4 regions of the Variovorax sp. BGA-UO-ETr-C22 genome follow, and region 1 is predicted to be linked to each of the others. Evidence: predicted binding sites of a transcription regulator. Region 1 holds the regulator's gene; each other region holds the start of a gene.
The links. Region 1 encodes sigma-54, which starts transcription at its own class of promoters, with help from an activator protein. Its sites were predicted from a motif close to TGGCANGNAANCTGCTTT; they were not measured.
Positions count from the first base shown of each region.

Region 2: the regulator sigma-54 is predicted to act here: its motif matches at 1,668-1,685, upstream of nirB (nitrite reductase large subunit NirB).
Region 3: the regulator sigma-54 is predicted to act here: its motif matches at 2,317-2,334, upstream of hmpA (NO-inducible flavohemoprotein).
Region 4: the regulator sigma-54 is predicted to act here: its motif matches at 4,147-4,164, upstream of AC57B8_RS29135 (transglutaminase family protein).

Region 1 covers NZ_JCAQPA010000009.1:569,264-574,969, reverse strand. The annotation lists gene AC57B8_RS12210 (YceI family protein) at 1-439, shown strand, start outside; gene AC57B8_RS12205 (YceI family protein) at 478-1,110, shown strand; gene AC57B8_RS12200 (LysE family translocator) at 1,136-1,783, shown strand; gene AC57B8_RS12195 (phospholipase D family protein) at 1,788-3,404, opposite strand; gene rpoN (RNA polymerase factor sigma-54) at 3,415-5,004, opposite strand; gene lptB (LPS export ABC transporter ATP-binding protein) at 5,022-5,706, opposite strand, start outside.
Region 2 covers NZ_JCAQPA010000010.1:1,338,547-1,344,252, reverse strand. The annotation lists gene nirB (nitrite reductase large subunit NirB) at 1-1,458, opposite strand, end outside; gene AC57B8_RS19625 (YbaK/EbsC family protein) at 1,908-2,396, shown strand; gene AC57B8_RS19620 (DUF1289 domain-containing protein) at 2,393-2,662, shown strand; gene AC57B8_RS19615 (2-hydroxychromene-2-carboxylate isomerase) at 2,659-3,297, shown strand; gene AC57B8_RS19610 (MFS transporter) at 3,511-5,205, shown strand; gene AC57B8_RS19605 (hypothetical protein) at 5,337-5,525, shown strand; gene AC57B8_RS19600 (ABC transporter substrate-binding protein) at 5,542-5,706, opposite strand, start outside.
Region 3 covers NZ_JCAQPA010000010.1:211,168-216,873, reverse strand. The annotation lists gene AC57B8_RS14455 (MarR family winged helix-turn-helix transcriptional regulator) at 1-59, opposite strand, end outside; RNA gene rnpB (RNase P RNA component class A) at 219-587, opposite strand; gene norR (nitric oxide reductase transcriptional regulator NorR) at 647-2,233, opposite strand; gene hmpA (NO-inducible flavohemoprotein) at 2,369-3,553, shown strand; gene cysK (cysteine synthase A) at 3,669-4,589, shown strand; gene AC57B8_RS14430 (NAD(P)/FAD-dependent oxidoreductase) at 4,663-5,706, shown strand, end outside.
Region 4 covers NZ_JCAQPA010000011.1:1,942,867-1,948,572, forward strand. The annotation lists gene AC57B8_RS29120 (alpha-E domain-containing protein) at 1-44, opposite strand, end outside; gene AC57B8_RS29125 (circularly permuted type 2 ATP-grasp protein) at 56-1,552, opposite strand; gene AC57B8_RS29130 (DNA internalization-related competence protein ComEC/Rec2) at 1,651-4,116, opposite strand; gene AC57B8_RS29135 (transglutaminase family protein) at 4,238-5,706, shown strand, end outside.

The sequences.
Region 1 (5,706 bases):
GGAAGGCAGCTTCAAGCGCTTCGACGCGCAGGTCGCCTTCGACCCGAAGAAGCCCGAGGGCGGCTCGGTCGTGCTGCAGATCGACACCGCCAGCGCCGGCTTCGGCGTGCCCATGAGCGATGCCGAGCTGCCCAAGCCGACCTGGTTCGACACCGCGCATTTTCCGCAGGCCAGCTTCCGCTCGAGCGCCATCAAGGCGCTGGGCGAGGGCCGCTTCGAAATGGCCGGCAAGCTCACCATCAAGGGCGTCAGCAAGTACGTGACGGTGCCCGTGAGCATCGTGTCGTCGGGCGGCGCGTATTCGGTCGCCACGGGCACCCTCACGATCCAGCGGCTCGACTACAAGGTGGGCGACGGCGAATGGACCGACACCTCGGTGGTCGGCAACGAGGTGCAGGTGCGCTTCAAGCTGACGCTCGCGGGCCTCGGGCCGCTGTGACGACGATTTCATTTCCCATGCATCTCTCTTCCTTTGCCATGAACAAGCTCTTCTTCGCCGCGGCCCTTTGCGCGGGCGCGGCCCTGCCGCTGGCCGCCACGGCCCAGGAATACACGGCGCCGCCGCTGGCCGCCAAGCCCGCGGGCGGGCCGGTCAAAAATGCGAGCTACGTGATCGACCCGACCCACACCTTCGTCATGTACGAGATGGGCCACTACGGCACCACCACCAACCGCGGCCGCTTCAGCACCAAGGACGGCTCGGTGCAGATCGACGGCACCGGCGCCAGCGGCAAGGTCGACATCACGATGGACATCAGCTCCATCAACACCGGCGTCGACCTGCTCAACCGCCACGTGCAGAGCAAGGACTTCTTCAACGTGGCCGAATTCCCCACCGGCCGCTTCGTGGCCGAGCGCATCGACTTCAGCGGCGACAAGGTGACCGACGTGCCCGGCACGCTCACGCTCATGGGCCAGACCAAGCCGGTGACGCTGAAGGCCGTGCGCTTCAACTGCTACCTGAACCCGCTGATCAACCGCCAGGTCTGCGGCGGCGACTTCGAGGCCACCGTGCAGCGCAGCGACTGGGGCATCACCTGGGGCCTGAACTTCGGTTTCGAGAACAAGGTGAAGCTGCTGGTGCAGGTCGAAGCCGTGAACGTGCAATGAACACATCCCCCACCGGAGCCCACTCATGACCGACGCCCACTTCCTGTCCCTGCTCGGCATCGCCGGCGCCATGGCCGTGGGCGCGATGAGCCCGGGCCCGAGCTTCGTGATGGTGGCGCGCACGGCCGTGGCCTCGCGCAGCGACGGGCTCGCGGCGGCGCTGGGCATGGGCGCCGGCGGGCTGGCGTTCTCCATCGCGGCGCTGGCCGGGCTGCAGGCGGCGTTCCTCGCGGTACCGGCGCTGTACCTCGCGATCAAGGCCTTCGGCGGTGCCTACCTGATCTACCTGGGCTTTCGCATCTGGCGCGGCGCGCGCCAGCCGCTCGCGATCACGCCCGACACGGACGCCTCGCCCCGGAGCCAGGGCCGCAGCGGACGCACCTTCCTGCTCGGCCTGGCCACGCAGATCAGCAACCCGAAGACGGCGGTGGTGTACGCGAGCATCTTCGCGGCCTTCCTGCCGCGCGAGGTGCCGCTGGTGCTGGCGCTCGCGGTGCCAGCCGTGATCTTCTGCATCGAGACGGGCTGGTACGCGATCGTCGCGCTGGCGCTGTCCTCGGCCGCGCCGCGCGCGGCCTACCTGCGCTACAAGACCTGGATCGACCGCGCGGCCGGCGGCGTGATGGGCCTGCTGGGCCTGCGGCTCGTGTGGTCGGCCGTGCGCGGCACCTGAGGCACTAGAGCAGGCTCTCGGGCGTGAGCGGCGACAGCAGTTCGAGCATGGTGCGGTCCCAGAAGCCCGAGTCGGGCTCTTCGTGCAGCACGGTGGTCTTGCCGCCTTCCTCGCTGACCCATTCGATGCGCCGCGAGCCGACTGCGCCCGCATCGGCGCCTTCGGCAAAACGCAGCCGGTAGGCGCCCTGCTGCTTGAGCACGTCGAGCAGCTTCAGGGTCTGCTGCGCCATCTCGGGGCTGCGGATGAACAGGCCGATCTCGGTGTTGTGAATCTCGGAGCGCGGATCGAAATTCATCGAGCCGACGAACAGGATGCGCTGGTCGATCACCGCCGACTTGGCGTGCAGCCGCCCGACGGACGTGCCGAACAGGCCGAGGCGCACGCTGCGCCGCGTGCGCGCGGAACTCAGCTCGTGCAGCTCGGCGCCCAGCGCCAGCATGTCGGCGCGGTAGCGGCGGTAGGCAGTGTGCACCAGTGGCTCGTCGGTGGCGGCGAGCGAGTTGGTGACCACGCTGATCTTCACGTTGCGCCCGCGGATCTCGCGCATCACCTCCAGCCCCGACGCGCCCGGGATCAGGTAGGGCGAGACCAGCGTCACCTCGCTGCGCGCGCGGCGCATCTGCTCGACCACGTTGTAGCGCACGCTGTCCACGTCGAGCAGCGGCACGCCGCCATACGACGCGGTCTTGCCGATCACGCGGTCGGGTGAATCGGCATAAGCCTCGGCGGTGGTCCAGATCAGGCCGAGCTTGCCGGCGTCGAGGTCGTCGGCCACCGGGCTGTAGCCGAGCAGGTCGTTGGGCGCGGGCCTGGGCGGCGGCGGCGTGGTGTCGGGGCCGGTGGCGGCGTCGAAGCGGCGCTGCAGTTCCTCGCGCGGCAGGTCGGTGTGCACGACCGCGCCGATCGGGCGCACGTGCGGGCTGTTCCAGTACTGGTCGAACAGCACGCCCAGGCGCGGGATCAGCGCACCCGTGACGAAGGTGTCGAGGTCGATGAAGTTCGGGCCGGTGGTGCGGCGGAAGTACTGGTTGCCGATGTTGCGCCCGCCCGCCACGGCCATCGCGCCGTCGGCGATGAAGAGCTTGTTGTGCATGCGGCGGTTGACGCGGCTGAAGTCGAACAGCGACGCGGTGAAGCGCTTGAGCAGGCTGCCGCGCCCGGCCGGGAACGGGTTGAACAGGCGCAGCTCCACGTTCGGCGTGGCGGCCAGGCCAAGCAGCAGCTCGTCTTCGCCGGACGTGTACAGGTCGTCCATCAACAGGCGCACGCGCACGCCGCGCTGGGCCGCATCGCGCAGGGTGCGCAGCAGGTAGCGGCCGGTCTCGTCGTTCTCGATCTGGTAGTACTGCACGTCGAGCGTGCGCTGCGCGCGGCGCGCCAGCTGCAGCCGCGTGTCGAAGGCGAAATCGCCGCCGGGCATCAGGCGAAAGCCGCTGAGGTCGGGGTCGGGCTGCGAGGCCAGCGCGATCTTGCCGAGCGCGGTGTCGGCCGAGACGGCGATGGCCTTGGTGGGCGGGCGCGGTGCCTCGTCGGGCAGCGTGGCGCAGCCGGCGAACAGCAGCGCCGCAGCCACAACAAGAACCCAATGCCCCCAGCGCGACAGCAGGCGACGGGTCATCGTGGGCTTTCTACAGAGCCTTGCGCAGGTTGGCCGGTGCGATGCGCAGCGCTTCGCGGTACTTGGCGACGGTGCGGCGCGCGCACTCGATGCCCTGCTCTTTCAGCATCTCGGAGATCTGGCTGTCGGACAGCGGCTTCTTGATGCTCTCGGAACTCACGAACTGCTTGATCAGCGCGCGCACCGCGGTGCTCGACGCATTGCCACCGGTCTCGGTGCCCAGCGCCGAACCGAAGAAGTACTTCAGCTCGACCGTGCCGAAGGGCGTGGCCATGTACTTGGCGGTGGTCACGCGCGAGATGGTCGACTCGTGCAGGCCCAGCTCGTCGGCGATCTCGCGCAGCACCAGCGGGCGCATGGCCAGCTCGCCGTGCACGAAGTAGCTCTTCTGGCGCTCGACGATGGCGTTGCTCACGCGCAGGATGGTGTCGAAGCGCTGCTGGATGTTCTTGATGAACCAGCGCGCCTCCTGCAGCCGCTGCGACAGCGCCTGGCTGCCCTCGCCCTTGTGCGACTTGAGCGCACCGGCGTAGATGTCGTGCACGCGCAGGCGCGGCATGACCTCGGGGTTGAGCATGACGCGGAACTTCACGTTGGTGCCGCGCCCGGTCTTGGTGACGATCACGTCGGGAATGACGATGTTGCGTTCGACGTCGACAAAGCGGCGCCCCGGCTTGGGCTCGAGCCGCGCAATGACCTGCAGCGCCGAGCGCACCAGGTCTTCGTTGGTGCGCGTGAGCGTGGCCAGGCGCTTGAAGTCGCGCCGCGCGAGCAGCTCCATGGGCTGCTTGCAGATCGCGATGGCGGTCTTGCGGATGAGCGCTTCGGCCTCGGTCTCGTCTTCGCTGGCGAGCGCCTTCAGCTGGATGCTCAGGCATTCGCCGAGGTCGCGCGCGCCGACGCCCACCGGCTCCAGGCTCTGCAGCAGGCCCAGCGCCACCTGGAAGTGGTGCACGAGGTCGTCGAACTGGTCGTTGTCGTCGCCCGCCAGGCCCGAGGCCAATGCGGGCAGCGAGTCTTCGAGGTAGCCGTCGTCGTTGAGCGACTCGATCAGGAAGCGCAGCGCGGCGCAGTCGTTTTCGTTCAGCCGCAGGCTCAACGCCTGGCGGTGCAGGAACGACTGCAGCGACTCCTGGCTGCGCGCGAGTTCGGTGGCGTCGGCACGCTCGTCGTCGCCCAGGTTGTTCTGGCGCGCGGGCGCGTCGCTGCCCCACTCGCTGTCGTCGGGCGCCATGTCGACGGTGCCGTCGCCTTCCCAGTCGGGCTCGCGCTCGGCGATCTCGGCGGCGGGGCCGTCGGTGTCGGGGGTCGAGGTGGTGGTGTCGCTGGAGGTGGAGGACGTGCTGGCGGCGGACGGCGTGAACTCGGCCTCGCCCTCGCCCGCGTCGTCGCGCGGCACCGGCGCGTCGGCCGTGTCCAGCCCGAATTCCTCGCGCGCCGCTTCTTCCGCGGTGCGCTCGAGGAACGGGTTCTCGTCCAGCATCTGCTCCACCTCCTGGCTCAGTTCGAGCGTGGAGAGCTGCAGAAGCCGGATCGACTGCTGCAGCTGAGGCGTCAAGGCCAGATGCTGCGAGACGCGAAGGGACAGCCCTTGCTTCATAGGAACCGCCCCCGCCCTTACATGCGGAAGTGCTCGCCCAGGTACACCCTGCGTACCTCGGCGTTGTCGACGATCTCCGAGGGTGTGCCTTGTGCCAGCACGTGCCCGTCGCTGATGATGAACGCGTGATCGCAGATGCCCAGCGTCTCACGCACGTTGTGGTCGGTGATGAGCACGCCGATGCCGCGCTCTTTCAGGAAACTGATGATCCGCTGGATCTCGATCACGGCGATCGGGTCGATGCCGGCGAAGGGCTCGTCCAGCAGGATGAAGCGCGGCTGGGTGGCCAGTGCGCGCGCGATCTCGACGCGGCGGCGCTCGCCGCCCGACAGCGCGAGCGCGGGCGAATCGCGCAGGTGGTCCACGCGCAGGTCGGCCAGCAGGTCGGCCAGGCGCTCTTCGGTGTGCTGCTTGGTCAGCGGCATCATGCGGCCGTTGGCGTCGGGCTCGCGCTGCAGCTCGAGCACGGCGCGCACGTTTTCCTCGACGGTGAGCTTGCGGAAGATCGAGGCTTCCTGCGGCAGGTAGCTCAGGCCCATGCGCGCGCGGCGGTGAATGGGCATGTGGGCGATGGGCTCGCCGTCGATGGTGATCTCGCCAGCGTCGGCGCGCACCAGCCCGACGATCATGTAGAACGAGGTGGTCTTGCCCGCGCCGTTGGGGCCGAGCAGTCCGACGACCTCGCCCTTTTGCACGTCGAGC
Region 2 (5,706 bases), on a different contig from region 1:
GGGGAAGTGCTCGCACAGGTGGTTGTTCACGGCCATGCCGCGCTTGGCCATTTCCATCTTCATGACCTGCGTGACCAGCGGCACGCAGCCGCCGCAGGTGGCGCCGGCCTGGGTGCAGGCCTTCATCTCGGCGGGCGTGCACACGCCCTGGCCCACGGCTTCGCAGATCTGGCCCTTGGTGACGCTGTTGCACGAGCAGATCTGTGCGGTGTCGGGCAGGGCCTCGACGCCCAGGCCCGGCTTGGCCTTGCCGTCGCTGGACGGCAGGATCAGGAACTCGGGCTCGTCGGGCAGCGCGATGCCGTTGAGCGCCAGCTGCAGCAGCGTGCCGTACTCGCTGGCGTCGCCGACCAGCACCGCGCCCAAGAGCTGCTTGCCGTCTTCGCTGACCACGATCTTCTTGTAGACCTGCTTGCGCTCGTCGATGTACTGGTAAGCGCGCGACTTCGGCGTCTTGCCATGCGCGTCGCCGATGCTGGCCACGTCGACGCCCATCAGCTTGAGCTTGGTGCTCAGGTCGGCGCCGGTGAAGGCGGCGTCGTCCTGGCCGGCGATGTGGCGCGCGGCCACGCGGGCCATGTCGTAGCCCGGTGCGACGAGGCCGAAGGTCTGTTCGTTCCACGCCGCGCATTCGCCGATGGCGTAGACGTTGCGGTCGCTGGTGCGGCAGTGGCTGTCGATCGCCACGCCGCCGCGTGGGCCCACGGCCAGCAGGCTCTGGCGCGCCAGTTCGTCGCGCGGGCGGATGCCGGCGGAGAACACGATCATGTCGGTCTCCAGGTGCGTGCCGTCGGCGAACACCATGCGGTGCCGCGCGCTCGCGCCGTCGACGATCTCCACCGTGTTGCGGCCGGTGTGCACGTGCAGGCCCAGTGCCTCGATGCTGCCGCGCAATGCACGGCCGCCGCCTTCGTCGACCTGCACCGCCATGAGGCGCGGCGCGAACTCGACCACGTGCGTTTCCAGGCCCATGTCGCGCAGCGCCTTGGCGCATTCCAGGCCCAGCAGGCCGCCGCCCACCACCACGCCGCTGCGCGACTTCGCGCCGCAGGCCTTCATGGCGTCCAGGTCCTCGATGGTGCGGTAGACAAAGCAGTTCGGCCGGTCGCGGCCCGGCACGGCCGGCACGAAGGGGTTGGAACCGGTGGCCAGCACCAGCTTGTCGTAGGCGATCACCTCGCCGTCGGCGGTGGTGACGGTGTTGTTGCGCCGTTCGACGGTCACGGCCCGCGCGGCCAGGCGCAGCGTGAAGCCGCTGCGCTCGAAGAAGCCGGGCTCGACCAGCGACAGGTCGTCGGCTGTCTTGCCGGAGAAGTACTCGGACAGGTGCACCCGGTCGTAGGCCGGGCGCGGCTCTTCGCACAGCACGGTGACCTGTGCGTCGGGAATGCCGAGCGTGTGGAGTTGCTCGAGGAACTTGTGGCCGACCATGCCGTGGCCGATGACTGCGATCTTCATTGGGGGTCCTGCACGCAACCGGCCCTGGAAGGCGCCCCCGCAGCCGCTGTCGAACAGACAGCGTCGTTGGGGCCCCCGCGACGGAACGGATGCGAAATGGGTTGGAGCAGACGAACCGGCGGCGGGCGGCCATCGGTGCGCTTGAACCCCGCCGTCGTTAGCGGAGGCATTGCGAACCCGCCGCAGAGGCCGGTGGGTCGCCACCGTGTTCAGCAATAAGCGTGCCGCGCTCAAAAGCCCGTGTGGCGGGGCTCATCGGCCGGTGGCGCACCGAAAGCGGACCGGGGCTGGCACGCCGCGCACGGGCGTCGTGCGCCGGCGCTCTCCGCATTGGTGCGCTGGGGTGGAGGGGCGGATGCGGGCGGTGGCGTCGGTGCGCGGGGCTTTTCCGTATGCTCGGGGCCTTGCAACGCAGGGCGAACGCCCCCACGAACCCCGAAGAACTTGCCATGTGCGGCTCCGAACTCCATTCCCTTCCTGAAGGTGTCCAGCGCGTCTCCCGCGTGCTGCAGGACGCCGGCCATCCCCATGCGCCCCGCATGCTCGACGACGCCTGCCGCACCGCGCAGCAGGCCGCCGACGCGCTCGGCATCTCGGTCGGGCAGATCGCCAAGAGCATCATCTTCCGCCGCAAGAGCGACGAGGCGGCGGTGCTGGTCATCACCTCGGGCGACAAGCGCGTCGACGAGAAGAAGGTCGATGCCATCGTCGGCAAGACCGGCCGCGCCGACGCCGACTTCGTGAAGGCGCGCACCGGCTTCACCATCGGCGGCGTGTCGCCGGTGGGCCATGTGACCAAGCCCGTGGTGCTCATCGACCGCGAGCTGTTCCGCTTCGAGGAGATCTGGGCCGCCGCGGGCCATCCGCACGCCGTGTTCCAGCTGCACCCGACCGATTTAGAGAAGCTCACCGGCGCGCCGGTGGCCGACGTGGTGTGAACTTCGACGAAGCGCATGCACTCGCCGAGCGCGCCGGGACCGTGCAGCGCATGGACGGCGAGGTGCCCTCGCCGTGCTCGTCGGTGTGCCGCATGGACCGCCTGAGCGGCTTCTGCGAAGGGTGCCTCCGCACCATTCCCGAGATCGCCGGCTGGAGCAAGATGGAAGACGACAGCCGCCGCCAGGTGTGGCGCGCGATCGAACTGCGGGCCCAGGCCGGCATCTGGCGCGTGCCCGAACCCACCACAGGAGACCACGACGCATGAAGCACATCGACTTCTATCTCGATTTCATCTCGCCCTACGCGCACCTGGCGTTCGAGCACCTGCCCGAGGCGCTCGAAGGCCTGAGCGTGAGCGTGGCCTACAAGCCGGTGCTGTTGGGCGCGCTGCTCAAGCACCACGGCCAGCTCGGTCCGGCCGAGATTCCTTCGAAGCGCAGCTGGACCTACCGCCACGTGCTGTGGCTGGGCCAGGCGCACGGCATCCCCATCGAGATGCCGGCCTCGCACCCCTACAACCCGCTGCCGCACCTGCGCCTGGCGGTGGCCACGGGCGACGACGGCAGCATCAGCCGCCTGGCGGCCGAGACCCTCTTTCGCCACGTGTGGCGCGGCGGAGAAGAAGCGGGCGACGCCACGCGGCTGGCCGCGCTCACGGCGCAGCTGCAGCCGAAGCGCGACTTGAACGGCGACGAGAACAAGGCCCTGCTCAAGCGCAACACCGACGAGGCCGTGGCGCAGGGCGTGTTCGGCGTGCCCTGCTACGTGGTCGACGGGCGCCTGTTCTGGGGCTTCGACGGCCTGGCGATGCTGCGCGCCTACCTGCAGGGCGATGCCTGGTTCGACGGTCCGCAATGGACCGGCGCCGACCAGCGGCCCTCGTTGCTGCGCAAGAGCTGAGGCTTTTTTGCTGCTTCGCAGCAAGGACTGAGGACAAACCCGCGCAGGGTCCTTGTTTCTTACAAGCTGAAACGAGCAGCGCGGGTTTCACCCTAAACCGTAAGCGCCCGTTCAGTTTCGCGAAAGCCTCGGGTCAGTCGCGCCTCCAAGAATGCCCCACGGTCCCGAATGCCGGGAACCGATGGACGCATACATACACACCAGGAGACGACGATGGCAGCCACGCTAGATTCAAGGGGAGTGCCGCATCCGGCCCCCCGGCCCATGTCCGCGGAGGAGAAGAAGGTCATCTTCGCCTCCTCGCTCGGCACCGTGTTCGAGTGGTACGACTTCTATCTGTACGGTTCGCTCGCCGCGATCATCGCGAAGCAGTTCTTCAGCGGCCTGGATGCGGGCGCGGCCTTCATCTTCGCACTGCTGGCGTTTGCCGCCGGCTTCCTGGTGCGTCCGTTCGGCGCCATCGTGTTCGGCCGCCTGGGCGACATGATCGGTCGCAAGTACACCTTCCTGGTGACCATCCTGATCATGGGCCTGTCGACCTTCATCGTCGGCCTCTTGCCCAGCTACGCGACCATCGGCGTCGCGGCGCCGGTGATCCTGATCGCGCTGCGCATGCTGCAGGGCCTGGCGCTCGGCGGCGAGTACGGCGGTGCTGCCACCTACGTGGCCGAGCACTCACCGCACGGCAAGCGCGGCGCCTACACCTCGTGGATCCAGACCACGGCCACGCTCGGCCTGTTCCTGAGCCTGATCGTGATCCTGGGCGTGCGCACCTGGCTCGGTGAGCAGGCCTTCGGCGAGTGGGGCTGGCGCATTCCGTTCCTGGTCTCCATCCTGCTCTTGGCCATCTCGGTGTGGATCCGCCTGACGCTGTCGGAGTCGCCGGCCTTCCAGAAGATGAAGGCCGAGGGCAAGACCTCGAAGGCACCGCTCGCCGAATCCTTCGGCCAGTGGAAGAACCTGAAGATCGTGATCCTGGCGCTGATCGGCCTCACGGCCGGCCAGGCTGTGGTCTGGTACTCGGGCCAGTTCTATGCGCTGTTCTTCCTGACGCAGCAGCTCAAGGTCGATGCGACCACCGCCAACCTGATGATCGCCGCCGCGCTGCTGCTGGGCACGCCCTTCTTCGTGGTGTTCGGCACGCTGTCCGACAAGATCGGCCGCAAGCCGATCATCATGGCCGGCTGCCTGCTGGCCGTGGTCACCTACTTCCCGGTCTTCAAGATGCTGACCGAAGCCGCCAACCCCGACCTGGCCCGCGCACAAGCCACGGCCGGCGTCACCGTGACGGCCGACCCGAAGACCTGCTCGTTCCAGGGCAACCCGGTGGCCCGCGAGATCGACTTCAAGAGCTCGTGCGACATCGCCAAGCGCTACCTCGTGCAGAACTCGGTGAGCTACGAGAACGTGGCCGGCGCGCCCGGCTCCGCGGCCGTCGTGAAGATCGGCGACAAGACCGTCGAGGCGCCCACCGGCGTGGTCGCGAACTCCAAGTTCGACGAGACCAGCGTCAAGGCCATCGCCGCCTTCAAGAAGGGCGTGGCCGAAGACCTGAAGGTCGCCGGCTACCCGTCCAAGGCCGATCCCGCCAAGATCAACAAGGTGCTGACCATCGTGCTGCTGTTCTGGCTGGTGCTGCTGGTGACCATGGTCTACGGCCCGATCGCCGCGATGCTGGTCGAGATGTTCCCCACGCGCATCCGCTACACCTCGATGAGCCTGCCGTACCACATCGGCAACGGCTGGTTCGGCGGCCTGCTGCCGACCACCGCCTTCGCCATCGTGGCCTCGACCGGCAACATGTACAACGGCCTGTGGTACCCGATCATCATCGCGGGCATCACGCTGGTGATCGGCACGCTGTTCATCCGCGAGACCAAGGACGTGGACATCTACGCCAACGACTGATCGGCGGCATCTGGAGGGGGCCGCGCGGCGGCTGCCCTCCGTTCAACAAAGAGGCTTCATGCCCCGCGGCATGAGGCCTTTTTCTTGAACCCTTTCTTGCCTCTTCCTCACCTTTTCAGGAGACAGTACCCATGTGGAAAATCGTTGTCGGCTTCGTCATCTTCGCCGCCATTGCCCTGTATGTGATTTCGATGGGCGGCGACAAGATCGACATGTCCGGCGAGAAGCACGGCGGCGACACGACGCACGCCCCCGCACCGGCGGCCACGCCGGCGCCTGGCGCGTCGGCACCGGCCGCCGCGGCCTCCGCCGCGAAGTAACGCAACGGGGCGCGCGTCAGCGCTTGAAGCGGCCTTCGCTGATGATCGCGAGGTCCGCGAAGTCGATGCCGCTGTGGTCCTGCGGCGAGTAGCTCACCTCGAGTCCGCCGCCCAGGTCGTAGCCCTTGAGGCTTTCGAGCGCCGCCAGCACCTTGGCGCGCGTGGGCTTGGGGCCCGCGCG
Region 3 (5,706 bases), on a different contig from region 1:
TTGTCGGCCGCCGCGCGGTAGCCGCGCTGGAGCACCGACAGCGAGGTGCCGAGCCGCATCAGCGCGTGTTCGCGCAACGGGGAGATGGGTTCGGTATCGGCCACGGCGTTATCAATTAGTTAGCTTGCTAACAATTGTACGGGTTTCTACCGAGTCTTGCACGCGACCGCGCACGACGTCAGCGCGCGGCCCAGGGAAAAGGGGGAAGGGAAAGAAAAGTGTGAAGCTCGCCGATAAGCCGGATTCTGTGCACCGGAGCCCTCTTGCGAAGACCCCGGCGTGACCGCCATTACTCTGGGCCGTTTGTCGCCAAACGGCTCGATGCCACCTACCCGCCAGCTCAGCGGAACCACCTCAATACTGGCCTACTTGGTGTTGCTGCGCGCAGAGATTGCCCGTTTCACCCGAACTGAATCGGCTCGTCTCTGTTGCTCTGATCCTCACCTCACGGTGGAGAGTCGTTAACTCCTGCGCTGTCCTGTGCAGTCCGGACGTTCCTCCAGTGCGATCTTTCGACCCGATGCTGTTGCCCGAAGGCAGAGCATCGTCCCTTTCGGGCTTGCACCAGCGGCGGTCTGGCGTGCTTCACCGCTCGATTATCGCCCGCCCCATCAATGACCCTTCAGGCGGTGTCGCGCGCCGACCTTCAACCGAGCGTTTCGCTGTCGCCGGCCTGCACCAGGCCCAGCTTGCGCAAGGTCCGGTGGAAGTTGCTGCGGTCGATGCCGGCCTCGCGCGCGGCGCTGGCCACGCGGCCGCCGTGGCGGGCGAGCAGTTCCGAAAGCCAGGCCCGCTGGAAGGCCTCGGTCGCCTCGCGCAACGTGCCACCAGCGATGGCAGGCCCCGCGTGTTCGTTCGCCGGGGCCTGCGCGGGCGCTGCCATGGCGCTTCCCACGATGGCAGCGCTGTCCAGCGCCAGGTGATGCGGCTCGATGGCCGTCCAGCGCGAGCCGCGCGGCTGCTCCCTGAACGCCCGCAGCGAGGCGCGGCTGATCACATGCTCGAGTTCGCGCACGTTGCCCGGCCAGCCGTGCGCCAGCATGGCGGCCTTCGACGCCGGCGAGAGCCGCAGGTTGCGCGCGCCCAGCCGGTGCTGGTTCTCCTCGAGAAAGCTGCCGGCCAGCACGAGCACGTCGCGCCCGCGTTCGTGCAGCGGCGCGACGACCAGCGGATAGACCGACAGCCGGTGGTACAGGTCGGCGCGAAAGCGCCCCTGTGCGATCGCCGCAGGCAGGTCGCGGTTGGTGGCCGCGATCACGCGCACGTCGACCTTGCGCATGCGGTCGCTGCCGGGGCGCTGCACCTCGCCGCTTTGCAGCACGCGCAGCAGCTTGGCCTGCACGCTCAGCGGCAGCTCGCCGACCTCGTCGAGAAAGAGCGTGCCGCCATCGGCGATCTCGAACTTGCCGTCGCGGTCCTGCACGGCGCCGGTGAACGCGCCGCGCTTGTGGCCGAAGAGTTCGCTGTCGGCCAGCGACTCGGGCAGCGCCGCGCAGTTGACCTGCACCAGCGGCTGCTCGCTGCGCCGCGAGCGCGCGTGCAGGCGCTGCGCGACCAGGTCCTTGCCCACGCCGGTCTCGCCGAGCAGCAGCACCGTGAGGTCGGACACGGCGACCGTGTCGATCTCGTGGCACAGCTGCCTCATCGCCGGGCTGCTGCCCAGCAGCTCGCGGGGCGCGCCGCGGCCTGCGCGCAGCGCCTGCGCCACGGCCTGCTCGCGCATCGCGCGCGCCTGCATTTCGCGGATCGTATCGGCGGCCTCGATGCCGGTTTCGACGAGGGCGATCAGTGCCTCCATCTGCGCCGGGCCCACAGCATCGAAGGCGTGCGGCTCCAGCGCGTCCAGCGTGAGCAGGCCCCAGACGGCGCCGCGCAAGCGCAGCGGCGCGCCCATGCAGTCGTGCACCGGCAGGATGCCCGGCTGGCCGGCGACGAGGCCGTCGTACGGGTCGGGCAGGTTGCTGTCGTGGGCGAAGCGCAGGCCCCGTTCGCTGTCGAGCAGGCGCGCGAAACGTGGATGCGCGGCGACGGGAAACTGGCGCCCCAGGGTTTCGTCGCTCAGGCCGTCGACCGCGACGGGCTTCAGCACGTCGACATCGAGCTGCAGCAGCGCGGCGGCATCGCAGCGGACCAGCCCGCGCGCGGCGGCGAGCAGCGATCGGTAGCGGGCGGCCTCGGCTTCGGGCTCGGGCGATGGGGTCTCGGTGGTCGAATCGACACGTATCGTGGTCATAAATACAACGCAGAAGTTGTTGCGAATTTGACCACATCCGGCAAATCCCCAATGACGTCAAGCACTTGCAGAGGCCTTCCGGCTGGCACGGATCGTGAGATGACCAACGCATCTCAACCGAAGGACCGCCAGACCATGAATCCGCAAACCATCGCCATCGTCAAGTCCACCGTGCCCGCGCTCCAGGCCCACGGCGAGGCCATCACCAGCCACTTCTACAAGATCATGTTCGAGGGCCATCCGCAGGTGAAGGCCTTCTTCAACGAGGCGCACCAGGCGGCCGGCACGCAGGCGCGCGCGTTGGCGGGGGCGGTCATCGCGTACGGCGCGCACATCGACCGGCTCGAAGCGATCGCCGGCGCCCTGCCCCGCATCATCCAGAAGCACGCCGCGCTGGGCGTGCTGCCGGAGCACTACCCGATCGTCGGCCACTACCTGCTGCGCGCCGTGAAGGAGGTGCTCGGCGATGCCGCGACCGACGAGGTGATCGCCGCCTGGGGCGAGGCCTACGAATCGCTGGCGGGCCTGCTCATCGCCGCGGAAGAAGCCGTCTACAGCGCCAATGCGGCGCAACCCGGCGGGTGGCGCGGCACGCGCGAATTTCGCGTGGCCCGGCGCGAGGACGAGAGCGAAGTCATCACCTCGTTCTACCTGGAGCCCGTGGACGGCGGCGCGCTGCTGGCGTTCTCGCCGGGGCAGTACCTCACGCTGGTGCTGGAGATCGACGGCCAGCCGGTGCGGCGCAACTACTCGCTGTCCGACGCGCCGGGCAAGCCGTGGTACCGCATCAGCGTGAAGAAGGAGGAAGGGGGCCGCGCCTCGAACTGGCTGCACGCAGCCGCCGCGGTCGGCACGCGGCTGCAGGTGCAGGCGCCGTGCGGCGACTTCGTGCTGCAGCCCGCCGGCGAGCAGGCGCGGCCCCTCGTGCTGGTGACGGGCGGCGTGGGCATCACGCCCGCGATGAGCATGCTCGAATCGGTGGCGCACACGGGCCGGCCGGTGCACTTCGTCCATGCGGCGCGGCACGGCGGCGCGCACGCGTTCCGCGCCCGCGTCGACGCACTCGCGCAGCGGCATGCGAACGTGAAGCCGCTGTATGTCTACGACGCGCCGCGCGACACCGACACGCCGCACGCGACCGGCTTCGTCACCCGCGAGCTGCTGGCCGGAGTGCTGCCGGAAGACCGCGACGTCGACCTGTACTTCCTCGGACCGAAGCCCTTCATGCAGGCGGTGTATGCGAACGGGCTGGCGCTCGGCGTGCCGAAGCAGCAGCTTCGCTACGAGTTCTTCGGGCCGCTGGAAGCCCTGGAGGCCTGAATCGCAACGGCCTGCCATCCCCTCGTGCTGAAACGGTCGCGGGCCGGGTGCAACCCGGCCCAGGGGGCGCCACAATGCGCGCTGACCATCCGACCCTCGCACCCAAGGAGATTCCATGAAGGCCCAGAACATCCTCCAGACCATCGGCAACACGCCGCACATCCGCATCAACCGCCTGTTCGGCCATGCGAAGCAGCAGGTCTGGATCAAGTCGGAGCGCGCCAACCCCGGCGGCTCGATCAAGGACCGCATCGCGCTGTCGATGGTGGAAGACGCCGAGAAGAGCGGCGCGCTGAAACCCGGCGGCACCATCGTCGAGCCCACTTCGGGCAACACCGGCATCGGCCTGGCGATGGTCGCGGCCGTCAAGGGCTACAAGCTGATCCTGGTGATGCCCGACAGCATGTCGGTGGAGCGCCGCCGCCTGATGCTGGCCTACGGCGCCACCTTCGACCTCACGCCGCGCGCCAACGGCATGAAGGGCTCCATCGCCCGCGCCGAGGAAATCGTGGCCGGCACGCCGGGCGCGTGGATGCCGCAGCAGTTCAACAACCCCGCCAACGTCGACGTGCACGTGCGCACCACGGCCGAGGAAATCGCGGCCGACTTTCCCGAGGGCATCGACGTGCTCATCACCGGCGTGGGCACGGGCGGCCACATCACCGGCGTGGCGAAGGTGCTCAAGAAGAAGTGGCCCAAGCTGCAGGTGTTCGCGGTGGAGCCCGTGGCCTCGCCCGTGATCTCGGGCGGCGCGCCCGCGCCCCACCCCATCCAGGGCATCGGCGCGGGCTTCATCCCGAAGAACCTGGACACCTCGCTGCTGGACGGCGTGCTGCAGGTCGACGCCGAACCGGCGCGCGAAATGGCGCGCCGCTGCGCGGTCGAGGAAGGCATCCTGGTCGGCATCTCGTCGGGCGCGACGCTCGCGGCCATCGCGCAGAAGCTGCCCTCGCTGGCGCCCGATGCGGTGGTGCTGGGCTTCAACTACGACACCGGCGAGCGCTACCTCTCCGTCGAAGGCTTCCTGCCCGCCTGATCCAGCTACAAGTTTCATAGCGCCCCGGGCGCTTAAAATCGTCGGTCTGCTTGATAACCACAAGCCCCACGACATGCTGCGAATCTCCGAACTCAAACTCCCGCTCGACCACGCGCCTGACGCGCTGGCCACCCTGATCGCCCGAACGCTCGACGTTCCGACCGAAGCGATCGCCTCCCACACCGTCTACAAGCGCAGCTTCGACGCCCGCAAGGTCGACCTGCTCACGGTCTACATCTGCGACGTGCAGCTGGCCGACGCGGCGCTCGAAGCCTCGCTGCTGGCCAAGCACGCCGCCCACCCGCACATCCAGCCCGCGCCCGACATGCGCTACACGCCGCCGGGCCAGGCGCCCGCGGACGCGACGCGCCCCGTGGTGATCGGCTTCGGCCCCTGCGGCATCTTCGCGGCGCTGATGCTCGCGAAGATGGGCTTCAAGCCCATCGTGCTCGAACGCGGCAAGACCGTGCGCCAGCGCACCCGCGACACCTGGGGCCTGTGGCGCAAGAGCGTGCTCAACACCGAGTCGAACGTGCAGTTCGGCGAAGGCGGCGCCGGCACCTTCTCGGACGGCAAGCTCTACAGCCAGATCAAGGACCCGCGCTTCCTCGGCCGCAAGGTGATGGAAGAGTTCGTCAAGGCCGGCGCACCGCCCGAAATCCTGTACGTCGCGCACCCGCACATCGGCACCTTCAAGCTGGTGAAGGTGGTGGAGAACATCCGCGAGCAGATCGTCGCGCTCGGCGGCGAGATCCGCTTCGAGCAGCGCGTGACCGATGTGCACATCGAAGACGGCCACCTGCGCGGCCTGACGGTGCTGGACCAGACGACCGGCCAGAGCAGCGAGCTGCGCGCCGACCACGTCGTGATGGCACTGGGCCACAGCTCGCGCGACACCTTCGAGATGCTGCACACGCGCGGTGTGCACATCGAGGCCAAGCCCTTCTCCATCGGCTTCCGCGTCGAGCACCCGCAGGGCCTGATCGACCGCGCCCGCTGGGGCCGCCACGCGGGCCATCCGCTGCTGGGCGCGGCCGACTACAAGCTGGTGCATCACGCCAGCAACGGCCGCTCGGTCTACAGCTTCTGCATGTGCCCCGGCGGCACCGTGGTCGCG
Region 4 (5,706 bases), on a different contig from region 1:
TAGCGCGACATCCAGTAGAGGTGGTCTGCGGTGCGGGACAGCATCGTTTGTGCTCCTACTGCGATTGGCTTTGCGACTGCGTGGCCGCCTTCGGCTTGGCCGTGCGGTCCGCTTCGAGAATCCAGGTGTCCTTGGTGCCGCCGCCCTGCGACGAGTTGACCACCAGCGACCCTTCTTTCAGTGCCACGCGCGTGAGGCCGCCGGGCACCATCTGCACCTCGCTGCCCGAGAGCACGAAGGGGCGCAGGTCGATGTGGCGCGGCGCAATGCCGGCGTCGACGAAGGTCGGCGAGGTCGACAGGCTCAGCGTGGGCTGGGCGATGTAGCCGTCGGGCTTGGCGATGACGGCCTTCTTGAAGTCTTCGATCTCGGCCTGCGTGGCGGCCGGGCCGATGAGCATGCCGTAGCCGCCGGCGCCATGCACCTCCTTGACGACCAGGTCCTTCATGTTGTCGAGCGTGTACTGCAGCTCGTCCTTGTTGCGGCACATGTAGGTCGGCACGTTCTTCAGGATCGGCTTCTCGCCGAGATAGAACTCGACCATCTTCGGCACGTAGGGGTAGATCGACTTGTCGTCGGCCACGCCGGTGCCCACGGCATTGCAGATGACGACGTTGCCCTGGCGGTAGGCGCGCATGAGGCCCGCGCAGCCGAGGGTGGAGGTCGGGCGGAACACCTCGGGGTCGAGGAAGTCGTCGTCGACGCGGCGGTAGATCACGTCGACCCGCACCGGGCCGCGCGTGGTGCGCATGTAGACGAAGTCGTCCTTGACGAACAGGTCTTGTCCCTCGACCAGCTCCACGCCCATCTGCTGGGCCAGGAACGCGTGCTCGAAGTAGGCGCTGTTGTACATGCCGGGCGTGAGCACCACCACCGTGGGCTCGGCCGTGGCCGGCGGCGCGCTGGCGCGCAGGGTTTCGAGCAGCAGGTCGGGGTAATGGGCGACCGGCGCGATGCGGTTCTGGTTGAACAGCTCGGGAAAGAGCCGCATCATCATCTTGCGGTTTTCGAGCATGTAGCTCACGCCGCTGGGCACGCGCAGGTTGTCTTCGAGCACGTAGTACTCGCCGTTGCCCTGGGCATCGGGGGCGCGCACGATGTCGATGCCCGAGATGTTCGAGTAAACGTTGTGCGGCACGTTCACGCCCATCATCTCGGGACGGAACTGGGCGTTGTTCAGGATCTGCTCGGCCGGGATGATGCCGGCCTTGATGATTTCCTGGTCGTGGTACACGTCGTACAGGAAGCGGTTGAGCGCCGTGACGCGTTGCACCAGCCCCTTTTCCATGCTCTCCCACTCATGGGAGGGAATGATCCGGGGCAGCAGGTCGAACGGGATCAGCCGCTCGGTGCCGGAGCCGTCCTCGTCCTTGGCGCCGTACACCGCGAAGGTGATGCCGACCCGGCGGAAAATCATTTCCGCCTCTTCACGCCGCGATCGCATCACCTCACCGGGTTGCTTCGCAAGCCATTGGTCGTAGCGCTTGTAGTGCTGTCGGATTGCAGCGCCCGCATAGGGGAGCTGCTCATACATCTCGTCGAATTTGTGCATGGAACGACCAATCTCCTTGAGCCATAGCTTAGCAAGTTCGAGGCCAGTAGAAGCCCTAGGTTTAGGCCCGATGCGAGGGCATTTCGCGTTTCGGACCTTCATGGCATGCGGTGGCGCCAGTAGCGCGGATCATTCGCGCGTTCACACTTCAGCTCGGCCGGCGCCGGGCTCGCCCAATGGGCGGCGCCGCAGCGCGGGCTGTCGACCACCTGCACGCCGCGTTCCACGTAGCGCGCCACCGCCTCGGGCGCGGGGTGGCCGAAGCGGCTGCGGTAGCCGGCCTGCACGAGCGCGATGCGCGGGCGCACGGCGTCCAGGAAAACCTCGCTCGACGAGGTCTTGCTCCCGTGGTGCGGCACCAGCAGCACGTCGGCCGAAAGCCCGGGCGTGCGCGACACCAGCGCGGCCTCCTGCAGGCGCTCGATGTCGCCGGCCAGCAGCACCGTGGCACGGCCGTTGCCGATGCGCAGCACGCACGACACGGCATTGGGCCGCGTGAAGCCGAGGTAGTCGCTGTCGAAGGGAAACAGCACCTCGAAATCCACCCCGTCCCAGGTCCAGCGCTGCCCGGCCTCGCAGCGGCGCGCGGGGCGCAGCGCCTGCAGCGGGTGCCCGGCCTCGATGGAGCTCAGCAGTGCCGCCTGTGGCTGCATGGCGAGCACGGCGGGTGCGCCGCCGGTGTGGTCGATGTCGCGGTGGCTCAGCAACAGCAGGTCGAGCCGTTCGCCGCGTGCGCGCAGCAGCGGCACGAGCACGCGGTGGCCCGCGTCGCCGTCGAGCCCGTAGCGCGGCCCGGCGTCGTACAGCAGGCTGTGCGTGGCGGTGCGCACGAGCACCGCGTTGCCCTGCCCGATGTCGGCGGCGAGCAGGTCGAACTCGCCCACCGCAGGTCGCGCTGGCTGCCACAGCAGCACTGGCAACAGCAGCGGCAGGCCGAGCGCGCGCATCGACCACGGCAGGCGCATCGCCAGCAGCACGCCGCCTGCCACGCCACCCGCAGCCAGCCACGCGGGTGGCGCGGCCATCGACAGCGTGGCGAACGGCAGGCCGGCGAGCGCCTGCAGCAACAGCGCGAACAGCTTCACGGCGCCAGCCGCCACGTCCCACAGCGGCGGCACCGCCACGCCGAGCATCGCCAGCGGCGTGATCACCAGCGTCACCCACGGGATCGCGAGCGCGTTGGCCACCAGCCCGACCGCCGACACCTGCTGGAACAGCAGCAGGCTCAGCGGCGTGAGCGCCAGCGTGATCGTCCATTGCTCGCGAAAGAAGCGGCCCAGGCGCGTGAGCGCTCCCACCCGCCCCTCGCCCGGCACGGCTGTGGCGGAGGCGAACAGCACAGCCACCGCGACGAAGCTGAGCCAGAAGCCGGCCTGCAGCAGCGCCCACGGGTCGGCGGCCACCACGACCGCCGCCGTCAGCAGCCAGACGTGCGGCCACGGCCAGCGCCGACCGGTGAGGCGCAGCAGCGCCACGGCCGCGAGCATCCAGACCGTGCGCTGCGAGGGCACGCCCCAGCCGCTGAAGAGCGCATAGAGCGCGGCCAGCAGCACCCCGCCGGCGAGTGCGGCCTGTTGCGCGGGCAGCCGCAGCATGAGCCGGCTGCTGCGCCGCCAGAGCGCGCCCACGACATGCGCCGCGAACCACGCGAACAAGGTGATGTGCAGGCCCGAGATCGACATCAGGTGCGCCACGCCGGTGGCGCGGAACACGTCCCAGTCGACGCGGTCGATGGCGCCCTGGTCGCCGGTGACGAGCGCGGCGATCACGCCGGCCTGGCGCCGGTCGTCCACGCGGGCGAAGACCGCATCGCGCACCGCCTCGCGCGCCCGCTCGATCGGGTGCCGCCACGTCGTGCCCAGCAGGCGCGGCGCAGGGTCGCGCGCCCCGGCCCGCACATGGCCTTGGGCATGCACGCCCTGCTCCCACGCCCACAGCTCGCTGTCGAAGCCATGCGGGTTGAGGTTGCCGTGTGGCGCGCGCAGGCGCACGGTCAGTTGCCAGCGCTGGCCGGCATGTACCTCGCCCACGGTGCGTGCGACGGAGGCACGCCGCTCGGCGGGCTGCTCCCACATCCAGCTGTACTCGCCGTACCAGGCGAGTGCGATGCGCGGCGGCACCGTCGGTGGCGCCTCATCGGAGGCCTCGGCCCACTGCGCCGCCTCCACGTCGAAACGGAAGCGCGTTCCGATCTCGCCGGGTTGCGGCATCTGCGAGACCACGCCCGTGAGCCGCAGGTCACGCCCTTCCAGTTGCGGCTCCAGCGCCCCTTGCGCGTAAGCCGTGGCGCGCCATCCGGCCAGGCCCGCGCCGGCCATCGCACCGCAGGCCAGCGACAGCATCAGCACGAACAGCCGAGGCCCACGCCACCGCCACAACAGCCATCCGCCGCCGAGCCCCACGAGCAGCAATGCGACGTAGACACCCGCCGCCCACAACAGCGGCTGGCGCAGCTGCACCGCCGCGCCGAGCAGCGTACTGCCCAGCGCAACGAAGGCCCCCGACCCACCCGCGACAGCCTCGGACGCACGCCGCGACTGCCCTCCCGACACCTCGGAATCCATGATGCAAACCCTCCCCCAACCCACGCTCGATGGCGCGTTAATTGCTTGGCAACTGGGCTAGTATGCGTCTCACCAGAGACATCTTTTCGATGCAACCTCGCTGCACTGCACGCCCCTACGCATGTCCATCCACGCCGCACTCCACCACGTCACCCACTACACATACGACCGCCTGGTGCAGTTGGGCCCGCAAGTCGTGCGACTGCGCCCCGCGCCCCATTGCCGCAGCAATGTGATCTCGTACTCGCTGCGGGTCGAACCGGCCGAGCACTTCGTCAACTGGATGCAGGACCCGTTCGCCAACTACCAGGCGCGGCTCGTGTTCCCCGAGAAGACGCGCGAGTTCAAGGTCACGGTCGACCTCGTGGTCGAGATGGCGGTCTACAACCCCTTCGACTTCTTCCTGGAGCCGCAGGCCGAGAACTTCCCCTTCAAGTACACGGCCTCGCAGGCCGAAGAGCTGGCGCCCTACCTCGTCACCGAGAAGCCCACGCCGCTGCTGCAGGCCTACCTCGACAAGATCGAGCGCAAGGAACAGCGCACCATCGACTTCCTGGTCGGCATCAACCAGCAGGTGCAAAAGGACGTCAGCTACCTCATCCGCATGGAGCCCGGCGTGCAGACGCCGGAAGAAACGCTGAGCAACGGCAGCGGCTCGTGCCGCGACTCGGGCTGGCTGCTGGTGCAGTTGCTGCGCCACTGCGGCCTGGCCGCGCGCTTCGTGTCGGGCTACCTGATCCAGCTCACGCCCGACGTGAAGGCGCTCGACGGCCCCAGCGGCACCACGGTCGACTTCACCGACCTGCACGCCTGGTGCGAGGTGTTCCTGCCGGGCGCCGGCTGGATCGGCCTGGACGCCACCTCGGGCCTGCTGGCCGGCGAAGGCCACATCCCGCTGGCCTGCACACCCACGCCGTCGAGCGCCGCGCCCATCGAAGGCGGCGTCGACGAGTCCGAGGTCGAATTCAGCCACGAGATGAAGGTCACGCGCATCTACGAATCGCCGCGCGTCACCAAGCCCTACACCGAAGAACAATGGGCCGAGGTGCTCGCGCTCGGCGACGCGGTCGATGCGCGCCTCGTCGCCGGCGACGTGCGCCTGACCATGGGCGGCGAGCCCACCTACGTGGCCACCAGCGACCGCGACGCGCCCGAATGGAACACCGACGCGCTCGGCCCCACCAAGCGCGGCTACGCCACCGAGCTCGTGCACAAGCTGCGCGCCGAGTATGGCCAGGGCGGCTTCCTGCATTTCGGCCAGGGCAAGTGGTACCCGGGCGAGCAGCTGCCGCGCTGGGCGCTGTCGATCTTCTGGCGCGCCGACGGCCAGACGCTGTGGCACGACCCCGAGCTGTTCGCCGACGAGCGTTTTCCCACGCACTACACGAGCGAGGACGCGCGCCGCTTCACCACCGTGCTGGCGCACAAGCTGGGCCTCACCGAGCGCTACATCCAGGCCGGCTACGAGGACACCTACTACTACCTGTGGCGCGAACGCCGCCTGCCGGTGAACGTCGACCCCTTCGACTCCAAGCTCGACGACGAACTCGAACGCGTGCGCCTGCGCCGCGTGTTCACGCAGAAGCTCGA